3 regions of the Micromonospora robiginosa genome follow, and region 2 is predicted to be linked to each of the others. Evidence: riboswitches for the same ligand, from Rfam matches in the RefSeq annotation. Region 2 holds a riboswitch; each other region holds the start of a gene.
What was found. Region 2 has a riboswitch for cyclic di-AMP ahead of H1D33_RS21410 (coiled-coil domain-containing protein). Riboswitches for the same ligand answer to the same signal wherever they lie in the genome.
Positions count from the first base shown of each region.

Region 1 (3,938 bases), 1.5 Mb from region 2:
CGCCCTGCACCGCTGGGTGGAGGTGCCGATGATGCGCCGCCTCGGCCCGTCGCGCCGGGTCCGCCGTGCGCCGGCCCCCGCCGCGCCGGGCGTGCCGGCGCCGCGACCGGCCGCCGACGACGCCGTCCGCTCGATCGAGTACGCCGGGCGGCGCCGGCCGGACTGAGCCGCGCGGCCCGCCCAGCGACGTCACGACACGCCGGACGGCGATGCGGCGCGGCGGCATCGGCGGTAATTTGTACCCGTGCTTCCGATCGCGCTCACCTGTCCCGTGTGGTGGGTGGCGCGCTGGGTCGCACGGATGCTGGCCAGCCTGGCCGTGGTGGTCGCCTTCTCGATCGGCGCCGCCGCGCTGCCGGCCGGCGTCTCCGCGGCGGCACCGGCGTCGACCGGCACCGCCGCCGGCCTGACGGCCCACGCCACCGCCGGATGGCAGCGCGGCACCGACGCCCAGCGGCACGACGACGCCACCGCCGGATGGCAGCGCGGCACCGACGCCCAGCGGCACGACGACGCCAACGCCGAACGGCAGCGTGGCCTCGCCGCCGCGCGGCAGGGCGCCCCCACCGGTGTGACCGAGCCACAGCCGGAGAGCGCCGCCGTGCCGCCCTCCCGCCGGCTCCCGCTGCCCGGCGGTCAGCCGCCGGCGCCGGCCGGCCCGCGGGCCCCGCCCGCCCGCTGACCCGCCGCGGGTCCGGCCCGCGCCCCTCCACCCGAACCTCACCCCGCACCCGCCCTCGGCGTTTCGGCGGCGCCCGTACCCGCCCGGCCCGTGCGGATCTTCCCGCTTTCGTCTCCCGTGAGGTGCCGACCATGTCGCAGACCGTTCTCCTCAACTTCCTCACCGCGGTTCCCGAGGCCGCCGCCATCTGGTCGGCGCTGATCGTGCTCGCGCTCGCCCTGCTCGCCGTGCTGGTCGCCCGCCCGGAGCGGGACGGCGCGACCGAGGTCGAAGCCGACCCGGTCGACGCGGACACCCTCCACCGCGCCGACCTCGCCCGATACGCCGACGAGGTGGCCGTGGCCGCCGCCGGAGCCGCCCAGACCGCACATCGCCGCCGCGAGCGGTGGCTGGCCGCGCAGACCGAGGCGGACCGGGCCTGGGCGGCGTACGACGAGGCGGACACCGCCGCCCGCCGCCTGGCCGCCGCCGGCGCGCTGCCCGCCCCGCACACGCCACACACCCCGACCGAGTACGCGGCACGGGAACGCTGGCTGCACCACGCCGCCATGTCGGCGCACTGGCGGGGCGACCTGACCGCCCGCCAACTCGCCGACGTGCTGGCCCACCGCAACGGGTGGGACCCGCGCCGCCACCCGGCCGAGCAGGAGATCGTGCTGGCCCGCACGGTCCGTGACGGGCGTCGGGCCGGCTGGGAGACTGCCGCCGAGCGGGAGCGCCTGGCGTGGCGGGACGCCGAACTGGCCGCCGAGTCGGCCCGCACGCTCGCCGCCGAGGCGTACGCGGCAGCCGTCGCGCTGCGGCCCGTGCCGGCGTCCCGGGCCCCGGCCGCGACCCGCGTCCCGGCGACGGCGGCCGTGCGGAGCGCCCGCTGGCGTCCGGCCCGGGTGGGCTGAGCCGACGACCTCGGCCGAATCGTTACCGAGTGTGGTGAGCCCGGTCACGGGCGCCGTCCGACCGGCGACGGCCGGACCCGATGACCGGTGCTGCGCCTGCTGCCCGTTTCTCCGCCGGCCGGATGTCCCCCTTTTGGGCGGACAGCTACCGGCGTAGCCGCTCGTCCCATTGAGGGGCATCGGTGACCGGCTGCACCGAATCCGTAGTCGCCCCGCACGTTTCCGCAGGTGGCGGCGCTTGGCAGGGCGTTTACCCGCCGGTAGTGTCGGCGCGTCCGGTGCGGTTGACGGTCGCAGATGGCGACGCCGTGCCGACCCGCCTAATCGTGCACACACGAACCGGGGACCCACAGCAACACCGGGGTGAATCCGCGCGCCACGGCCGCGGTAGGGCGTACTTCCCGCCCGAATCCGTCAGCTAACCCGGTCGGCGGCCACGGAAGGAGTTCCGCCTCGTGCCCTCCACCCCCCGATCGTCCCCCGCCTCCACGGCCACCGGGTACCGGCGCTCGCCTGACCGGCGACACGTCCCCCGACCCCTGATCGCCCGGCAGCCCGGGCGTCGCTTCCGCGGCCCTGCCGCCCGCCAGCGCGTGTGAGTTCCTCCGCGCGCCGGGCCGGCGCGTGCCGCTCACCCCCGTGGAGGAACCACCGTGAAGCACCACCTGAAGCGTCAACTGCGGCGTCTCGCCACCGAGCGCCCGTACCAGATCATCGCCGGCTCGGCAGCGGCCCTCGTGCTCGCGAGCGGCACCGGCGCCGCCCTCGCCGCCACCGACGACGCCCCGGTCCGCCAGGAGAACACCGCCTCGGTGGCCGACCTCGGCGCCCGGCTCGGCGACACCGCCAGCCGCAGCGAGGCCCGGATCGCCGTCCCGGCCCCGAGCACGTCGCCCAGCGCCACGCCCAGCGCGTCGCCCCGGCCCAGCGCCTCGGCCTCGGCGAAGGCTGCCGACCCGGACACCACCCGCACGGCCAAGCCGAAGCCGCCGTCGAGCCGGACGCTCGACTACGACTACCAGGCGCAGACCACCTACTACTACTGCGGTCCGGCCGCCGTGCGCAACGCGCTCAGCGCCAACGGCATCGAGCGCAGCCAGGACACCCTGGCCGTCGCCCTCGGCACCACCGAGATGGGCACCAACTCCGCCGAGGACACCACCCGCGTCCTCAACCAGCAGGTCAAGGGCAACCCGTACCGGACCCGCATGATCCCGGGCTCGGCCACCCGAGCGCAGATCGACCAGCTCCAGGCCGACGTCGTACGGGCCGTCAGCAACGGCCGGGCCGTCGTCTCGAACATCGTCGGCGACGCCACCGACACCAACGGCGGCTGGCACTCGTTCCCGGGCGGCCACTACATCGCCGTGGTCGGCTACAAGAACGACGGCCGGACCGTGCGGATCGCCGACTCGGCCGACCCGTCGCTGCCGTCGTACTGGGTCAGCACGATCGACCTGGCGAACTGGATGGCCACGCGCGGTTACTCCGCCTGACCTCTTTCTTCGGTACGCGTGAAGGCCGGCACCCGTTTCGGGGTGCCGGCCTTCTTCGCGCTTACTTGGTCCAGTGCTGGGCGACGAGGTCGGTGGCCTGCTTCTCCCACTGCGCGTAGGCGTCCGGGTAGGCGGAGACCTGCACGGTCTGCGCGGCGTCGGTCAGGGGCATGTCCTGCCAGCCGTCGACCTGCTTCAGCCCCTTCAGGAAGGCCAGGGTGGAGTGCTCGGGGTCGGTGATCTCCTCCGGCGTACCCCAACCACTGGAGGGGCGCTGCTGGAACAGGCCCAGCGAGTCATGGTCGTTGCGGTCGCCGAGGTGGCCGAGGTTCTCCAGCTTCGACTCCTGCAGGCTGGTCGCGATCGAGATGACCGCGGCCCGCTCGGGCAGGCCGGCCTTCTTCGTCGCGGCGATGATCGCCTTGGCGTTGGCGGTCTGCTCGTCGTTGAGGGTGATGGTGGACTGCTCGCCCTGCACGGTGGCCGTCACCGGCTTGGCGGCGGCGTGCGCGGGGGTGTCGGCGTGGGCGGCGATCGGGCCGGCGAACACGCCACCGGTGAAGGCCAGACCAGCGATACCGAGGATGCTCTTGCGCAGGATCGTGTTCATGGTGGGCTCCATTCGGGGGTCAACACACCCTCGCGGGGGACGGGGGTGCGGGCACCGTCAGGCGCTCGAAAAGGTCAGGGGGTTTCCGGCGTGGGCGCGGAGCGCGGGGCTCGTCGCGGGGGCCGGGAGTGTGTGTAACGACCGGCCGGCCACCACCATTCCCGGGGACCGTCACCATCGTGGGGCGAAGGCTGCGGGTCAGTCGGCTGGCCCGATAGATGCGGGCCGGCTGACCCCCGGGGATCCAGGGCTGG
Region 1 covers NZ_CP059322.2:3,383,017-3,386,954, reverse strand. The annotation lists gene H1D33_RS14490 (acyltransferase family protein) at 1-166, shown strand, start outside; gene H1D33_RS14485 (hypothetical protein) at 245-682, shown strand; gene H1D33_RS14480 (hypothetical protein) at 814-1,578, shown strand; cyclic di-AMP (ydaO/yuaA leader) riboswitch at 1,886-2,026, shown strand; gene H1D33_RS14475 (C39 family peptidase) at 2,232-3,074, shown strand; gene H1D33_RS14470 (hypothetical protein) at 3,136-3,684, opposite strand.
Region 1: another riboswitch for cyclic di-AMP. It lies ahead of H1D33_RS14475 (C39 family peptidase); the one in region 2 lies ahead of H1D33_RS21410 (coiled-coil domain-containing protein).

Region 2 (3,938 bases):
CCCGCTCGGTGACGCCCACCTCGTCGGCCACGTCCCGCAGGCGCGCGGTGGGGTTGCGCGCGATGGCCAGCAGGACGTGCCCGTGGTTGGTGAGGAAGGTCCAGTTGCGGCGGCTACCGTCCTCGGATGGTGTGGTCGCCATGGTGGTCATCGTATGGCTTCGGCGGTCCGGACCCCGACCCGGCGCGACGTCGAACGCTGACGTATGAAATGCGGATCACGAAATCTTGACGTGCTGTCGGTCGCGTGTGACGGTGGGTCGCGAGGCCGACACCGCCGCCGGCCGGCCTGGTCGTGCCCTGTGAGGACGAGGTGAACAGCGATGATCCCGACCACCCCCGACGAGGCACTCGCCGAGCTGCGGGCCGGTAACCAGCGGTTCGTCACCGGTGTGCCGCAGCACCCGAATCAGGACGCCGGTCGTCGGGCGGCGGTCGCCGACGGCCAGCACCCGTTCGCGGTGATCGTCGGCTGCTCCGACTCCCGCCTCGCCGCCGAGATCATCTTCGACCAGGGTCTCGGTGACCTCTTCGTGGTGCGCACCGCCGGCCACACCGCCGGCCCCGAGGTGCTCGGCAGCGTCGAGTACGCGGTTACCGTCCTCGGCACGCCGCTCGTGGTGGTGCTCGGCCACGACTCGTGCGGCGCGGTCCAGGCGGCCCGCGAGGCGGTCCGCACCGGCTCCGCCCCGGCCGGGCACCTGGGCGCGGTGGTGGACGCCGTGTCGCCCAGCCTGCTGCGTGCCGCCCGGGAGGGGGTCGAGGACCTCGACGGCATCGTCGACGTCCACATCGCGCAGATCGTGGAGACGCTGCTGGCCCGCTCGACCGTGCTCGCCGAGCGGGTGGCCGGTGGCGCGTGCACGGTGGTCGGCATGTCGTACCGGCTCAGCGGCGGCGAGGTGCGGACGGTGGCGCAGTCCCCGGACCCGCTGCCCGCCCCGGCCGCGCCGGTGGACCCGGCGCTCGCCGGCTGAGTCGCACCCGGACACACGGAAGGGGCCGCCCGAGGGCGGCCCCTTCCGTGTGTGCCTGTCGCGTCAGAGCAGCGACATGTGCACGTGGTCGGTGTGGTTGGAGGGTCCGCTGTAGGAACTCCAGCCGGTGGCCGGGAACCAGATCTGCCGGTTCCAGATCACGTAGTAGATGCCCAGCCGGTCCGCGTTGCGGATGAGGAAGGCGGCGACCTCGTTGCCGTACCTGCGGGTGTCGTTGTTGTGCCACGGCGAGAAGCCGCTGTTCTGCAGGGACCAGTCGCAGGCCTTGCCCTTGGGGTGCTCCCACGGGCCGCCCGGCCGGTAACAACCCACGAAGCGGTTGAAGCCGGCGCGCTTGACCTCCTTGTACGCGTGCAGCGTGCGCGGCGTGACGCAGCCGGAGGTGGTCGGGTCGTTCTCGCTGCACGACTCGGACTTCCAGCCGCCGTCGGCGGTCCGGCCGGGGCCGATCTTGGCGACCGGCGAGGTGGCCGAGACCAGGCCGCCGGTGAAGCCCAGGCCGCCGACCAGCTTCAGCGCCTTCTGCGCCTCGGTCCGCTCGCGGGCCATCGCGTTGGTCTGCTTCTCCTGCTCGCGCACCTCGGCGTCGGCGGCGATCTTGGCCTGCTCGGCGCGGTTCCTGGCGTCGTTGACGGCGGCGAGCCGCTGCGCGTTGAAGAGGTTGAGCTCGTCCAGGGCGCTGGCGCGTTCCACGAACGAGTCGGGCGACCGGCTCTCCAGCAGCATCGCCATCGCGCCCATCCGGCCGGTCCGGTAGGACTGCGCGGCGATCTGGTTGACCTGCGGGCTGAGCGCCGCCAGCTCGGCCTCGGCCGCGGCCTTCTCGGCGGCCAGCCGCTTCTGGCGCTGCTGCGACGTGGTGAGCTTCGACTTGGCCTGCAGGTAGTTCCGGTTGGCGGAGTCGATCGCCTCGGTGATGAGCGGCGGCTCGTCGTCCTCCGCGTGCCCGGAGGGCTTGGGGGCGGCGGCGTGCGGGGCGGCCGTCGCCGAGGTCGGCCCGACCAGCACGGCGAGCGCGGCGAGCACGGCCACCACGGGTGTCGACCAGCGGCGCAGGGGTGCCGTCACAGTGTTCCCTTCCGTCGACCGCCGACCGGGTTAGCTGACGGGTTCGGGACGGAAGTGGCCCCTACCGCTCGCGCGGATTCACCCCATGTACCTGGTTCCCCGGTTCGCCCGGAGGCGATTGGGCGGCGGCACCGCAGGCGCCGGTGCGCGCCTTCGGCGGTGACCGGGGGCGAGGTTACCCGAGATCCCGACCGGGGATCTACGTCCGGAAGCCGACCAATCGCGAGAATTCGACATTGCCCAGCGTGAGCCGCATCGCGTTTGACGTCGGCCGTCACGCTGCGGAGTGTCACCATGCGGCCTCCGTACTCCTCGGGCCGCCGGGTCGTCCTCCGCCGAGCGCCTCCATCGCCGCGTCCCGATCCGGCGGCGGCCGGCCGGGGTCCGCCTCGCGGCGCCCGGCGGTGGTGACGACCGCGGCCAGCGCCGTGGTCAGCGGTACGGCGGCGATCAGGCCGAGCGTGGCGACCGCGCTACGGACGATCTCCTGGGCGAGGAACTCGCTGGTGAGGATCTGGCTCACCGGGCGGGAGTCGGCGACCAGCAGGAGCAGCAGCGGCAGCGAGGCGCCCGCGTACGCCAGCACGATGGTGTTCACGGTGGACGCGATGTGCGCCCGGCCGACCCGGGTGGCCGCCCGGTAGAGCTGCCGCCGGGACAGCCCCGGGTTGGCGCGGGCCAGCTCGGTGACGGTCGCCGACTGGGTGACCGTGACGTCGTCCAGCACGCCCAGCGAGCCGATGATGATGCCGGCCAGCAGCAGCCCGTGCAGGTCCACGTCGCCCTGGAACATGGAGAGCGTGGTGGCGTCCTCGCTGCCGAAGCCGGTCAGGTGGGTGGCGCCGGTGGCGAGCGTGCCGAGCACGCCGGTGACCACCAGGCTGCCGAGCGTGCCGAGCACCGCCACCGAGGTCTGCGCGCTGATCCCGTGGGTCAGGTAGAGCACCACGAACATGATGAGCGCGGCGCCGACGATCGCGACCGGCAGCGGGGAGCGGCCGGCGCCGATCCCGGGCAGCACGAAGCCGAGCAGGATGGCGAAGCTGGCCACCAGCCCGCCGAGCGCGGCCAGCCCACGCCAGCGGCCGAACGCCACGATCGCGGCGGCGAAGAGCGCCACCAGCCAGACCAGCGGCGTGCCGCGCTGGTGCTCGGCGATGTTGTAGGCCTTCACCGTCGGGTCGGCCGGGTCGGTCAGCTCGACCAGGATCACCTCGTCGCCGACCTCGACCCGGGGCGCGCCGGGCCCGGCGGGGATCGGCGTCTCGACCTGCCGGCCCGCGTCCGGGCCCTGCTCGGCGGCGACGGTCACGGTGCCGCACGGGCCGCCGGCGCCGGTCGGCGCCTCCGGGGTCGGCGGGCAGGGCTCGGTCACCACCCGGGTCACCGTCCCCTGGTGGCGCGGCACGTTCTCGCCGCCCGCCGGTTCCGGCCCCGAGCGGGGCCAGAGCGCCAGCGCCGCGATGACGGTGAGCGCGAAGAGCGGCACCACGGTCGCGACGAGCAGCCGGCGGACACGCGGCGGCGCGGGGGCGGGGCGGCTGTGGTCGGCGCCCACGGCGTCTCCCAACTGTTCGCGGCGCGACCCGGTCACCGGGCCGGTCGGTCACCGGCCGGCGCGGACGCGTGCGGACCACGCCCGGTCGTCGCCGGGCCATGGTAGCCAGGACCGGTCGGGCCGCCCGGGAGGTCACCGCCGGCCGTCGGCCGGCCGGCGGTCAGCTCAGGCCGGCGCGCCGCCGCCGGTAGTCGTCCTCGTCGATCTCGCCGCGTGCGTAGCGCTCGTCGAGGATGCGCCGGGCCGTGCCCGGCGTCGCGGCGCCCGCACCGGGCAGCCGGACCACCAGCCAGAACAGCCCCGCCAGCGCCGCGA
Region 2 covers NZ_CP059322.2:4,888,881-4,892,818, reverse strand. The annotation lists gene H1D33_RS21420 (helix-turn-helix transcriptional regulator) at 1-151, opposite strand, end outside; gene H1D33_RS21415 (carbonic anhydrase) at 323-976, shown strand; gene H1D33_RS21410 (coiled-coil domain-containing protein) at 1,040-2,065, opposite strand; cyclic di-AMP (ydaO/yuaA leader) riboswitch at 2,070-2,200, opposite strand; gene H1D33_RS21405 (YibE/F family protein) at 2,355-3,623, opposite strand; gene H1D33_RS21400 (SHOCT domain-containing protein) at 3,784-3,938, opposite strand, start outside.

Region 3 (3,938 bases), 450 kb from region 2:
TGCCGCATCGCGTACCGGTGCCGGCCCTGTCCTCGGACGGGGCCGGCACCTGTCGTTCCGGGCCGGGTCAGGCGGCCGGGCGGCGGGTGTCGAAGCCGTGCCGGCCGCGTCGCCCCTCCGCGACGAGCGGGTCGCGTCGCCGGACCGGGGTGGCGTCGTGCGGGTCGAGCCAGAGCCGCACCTGTGGCCGGCCGGCGCCGGGACGGGCCACCTGATCGCGCCGGGTCAGCATGGCCACGTCGACGGTGAACTCGAACAGCCGCCAGTCGCCCTGCGGGGCCGCCCGGCCGAGCCGGGCCAGCCGGGCCACCGTGGCCGGGTCGGCCACCGGACGGGCTCGACCCGCCACGTAGGCCTCGTCGTCGCTCTCCTCCGGCGGAAACGAGTGCAGCGCGTAGCGGCCGTCGCGTTCGAGGTCACGCCGTTTCGGGGAGTCGATGACGAAGCACCAGAGCCCGTCGTCGGTGATCAGCGGGGACACCGGGTGCACCCGGGGGCCGCCGTCGGCGCGGACCGTGGCGAGGTAGCCGAAGCCCGGCCCGTACTGCTGGATCAGAAGGCGGATCTCGGCGGCGAGGCGGGGCTCGTCGGCGGCGAATTCGGACCAGGAAGCCATGCCGACATTCTATCGAACACGTGTACGAGAGTGCAGTCCGACACGCAGGTCACCCGTACCGGTCGCTATGGTGTTCCGATGCTGCTCTCCGACCGCGACCTGGTCTCCGAGATCAAGGCGGGCACGCTCGCGCTGGAGCCCTTCGAGCCCACGCTGGTGCAGCCGTCCAGCATCGACGTACGCCTGGACCGGTTGTTCCGGGTCTTCAACAACCATCTCTACACCCACATCGACCCGTCGATGCAGCAGGACGACCTGACGTCGATGGTGGAGGTGCCGGAGGGGCAGCCGTTCGTGCTGCACCCCGGGGAGTTCGTGCTCGCCTCCACGTTGGAGGTCATCTCGTTGGGCGACCAGCTCGCCGGCCGGCTGGAGGGCAAGTCGTCCCTGGGCCGGCTCGGCCTGCTGACCCACTCCACGGCCGGCTTCATCGATCCGGGCTTCTCCGGCCACGTCACGCTGGAGCTGTCCAACGTGGCGAACCTGCCGATCACGCTCTGGCCGGGCATGAAGATCGGCCAGTTGTGCATCTTCCGGCTGTCCTCGCCGGCCGAGCACCCGTACGGCTCGGCCGTCTACGGTTCGCGCTACCAGGGCCAGCGCGGCCCGACGCCGAGCCGCTCCTGGCAGAGCTGGCGCACCTGGCCGACGCGCTGACGATCTCCGCCGCTGTTAAGCGGGGCCCCCGCCTATGCAGAATGCGTTAAGCGGGGGCCCCTCCTTACATCTCAGCCGGGGCGGCCGTAACTGTTGATGTCGCCGTCGTCGTACCGCTTCATGGTGATGGGCTTGCCGGACTGGGAGGCGTGCACCACCCAGCCGTCGCCGACGTACATCCCGACGTGGTGCAGGTCGCCGTAGTAGAAGACCAGGTCACCGGCGCGCAGCTCGGCGCGGCTGACCCGCTTCGTCACGTCGTGCTGCTGCCGGGCGTTGTGCGGCAGCGAGACCCCGGCCTTGGCCCAGGCGGCCATGGTCAGGCCGGAGCAGTCGAAGTGGTCCGGGCCGGCGGCGCCCCAGACGTAGATCTTGCCGATCTGGGCGCAGGCGAACTTGACCGCCACGCCGGCCGCGCCGCCGGGATACCCGGACGGGCAGGGGGCCGGACGCAGCTTGCCGCCACCGCCGTTGCCGTACACCTTGAGCCGCAGCTTCTGCAGCCTGGCGATCTCGGCGTCGATCTGCTTCTTCTTCGCCGCGAGCTGCGCCTCGGTGCGGCTCAGGTCGGCGACCATCGCGTCCAGCGGCTTCTTCTTCGCGGCCAGCTCGTCGCGCAGCTCGGCGATGTCGTGCACCTGCTCCTGCTGGTGGTGCGCGAAGCGGTCGAGCATCTCCAGGCCGCTGACCAGCTCGCTCGGCGAGCGGCTGCCCAGTAGCGCGTTGACGGTGGAGAGGTTGTCGCCCTTGTACGCGTCGGCGGCGAGCCCGCCGACCTGCCCCAGCGCGGCGTCCACCCGGGCCTGGAGCGGGGCGATCTGCTTACCGAGCGCGTCGGCCTGCCGGCGCCGCGCGGCGAGCTGCTCGCGGACGGAGTTGACCTGCTCGATGACGGGTTCGAGCTTGTTCCAGTCGCGGTCGATCTGGGCCTCGATCTCGGCGACCGAGGGTTCGGCGTGGGCCGCCGTCGCGCCACCGGTCAGGACGACCGCGGCGCCGACCAGGGCGGCGAGTGTGGTGGTGCAGCGGGACCAGCGGGAACGCGGCACGACGGCGGACCGGTCGGCAGACCGGCTCGACGTCGGCCGCGGGGCATGGAGTGCCACCGGGCGTCCGTACTCCTTCGTCTGACCGCCTACCGGGTTAGCTGACGGGTTCGGGCGGGAAGGGAGCCGCCCTACCGCAGTGGCTGCGGATTCACCCCAGGTACCTGGGTCCCCGGTTCGCCCGTGGGCGACTCGGCGGTGTCGGACCGTCACCGCCCGGGGTGGACGATGAGACTGGCGGCCGACGATTGACCAGAGTAGGGACCTCTGTTATCGATCCGCAACCCGAACGGCCGTGACACTCCGTGCCGAATATCTGACGCGAGACACGAGTGAAGCTTTCTTTCATGCAACATTAAGCACCGGAAAGGTATTGACCGACGCGGGTGCCCGGAGTGAGGGTGGGGACGCAGTGACCCCCATCCCTGTCCAGGAGGTTCGATGCACCTCTCACCCCCGCCGTCGGGCAGACGGATACTGCTCGCCGCCGCCGTGGCCGCCGCCACCGCGCTGGCGACCACCGGCCCGGTGACCGCCGCGCCGCAGTCCGCCCCACCCACCGGCGACCGGCAGCAGCAGTACGCCGCGGCCGCCACCGAGTACGGCGTACCGCAGGACGTGCTGCTCGGCGTCTCCTACCTGGAGTCCCGCTGGGACGTCCACCCCGGCCAGCCCAGCACCAGCGGCGGCTACGGCCCGATGCACCTGACCGACGCCGCGCACGTCCTCGCCACGCCGGGCAGCGCCCACGTCGACGAGGACGAGGACCCGCGCGGCGACGACGCCCGCCCGCTCACCCTCGACCCGGCCACCGCCGCCGCGCCGGCCCGGGAGACGCCGCTGCCGAAGGCCTCGCTCCAGACGCTCGACGCCGCCGCGACGCTCACCGGGCTCGACGCACAGAAGCTGCGCACCGACCCGGCGGCGAACATCCGCGGCGGGGCGGCGCTGCTCGCCTCGTACCAGAAGGCACTGGGCGGGCCGGTCGGCGCCGGCAGCGACGCCGCGGCCTGGTACGGCGCGGTGGCCCGCTACTCCGGCGCGGACACCGCCGACGCGGCGGCGGCCTTCGCCGACGAGGTCTACGACCAGCTCGGTCAGGGCGCCACCCGCACCACCGACGACGGGCAGCGGGTCACGCTGGCCGCCACCACCGCGCAGCCGGACCGTGCCGGCCTGGCCCGGCTCGGCCTGCGGCACGCCGCGCGACCGGACGGGTTGGAGTGCCCGGTGCGGTTGGCCTGCGAGTGGATCCCCGCGCCGTACGAGCAGCTCAGCGCGGACCCGGGCGACTACGGCAACCACGACCTGGGCAACCGGCCCAAGCAGCAGAAGATCGAGTACATCGTCATCCACGACACCGAGGGCTACTTCGCCCCCAGCGTCGACCTCGTGAAGCGGGCCGACTACCTGGGCTGGCACTACACGCTGCGCTCGGTGGACGGCTACGTCGCCCAGCACATCAAGGCCAAGGACGTCGGCTGGCACGCCGGCAACTGGTACGTCAACGCCAAGTCCATCGGCCTGGAGCACGAGGGCTTCGCCGGGCAGGGCACCTGGTACACCGAGGCGATGTACCGCAGCTCGGCCAAGCTGGTCCGGTACCTGGCGCAGAAGTT
Region 3 covers NZ_CP059322.2:5,338,515-5,342,452, forward strand. The annotation lists gene H1D33_RS23645 (pyridoxamine 5'-phosphate oxidase family protein) at 68-616, opposite strand; gene dcd (dCTP deaminase) at 695-1,273, shown strand; gene H1D33_RS23655 (C40 family peptidase) at 1,345-2,322, opposite strand; cyclic di-AMP (ydaO/yuaA leader) riboswitch at 2,390-2,527, opposite strand; gene H1D33_RS23660 (N-acetylmuramoyl-L-alanine amidase) at 2,761-3,938, shown strand, end outside.
Region 3: another riboswitch for cyclic di-AMP. It lies ahead of H1D33_RS23655 (C40 family peptidase); the one in region 2 lies ahead of H1D33_RS21410 (coiled-coil domain-containing protein).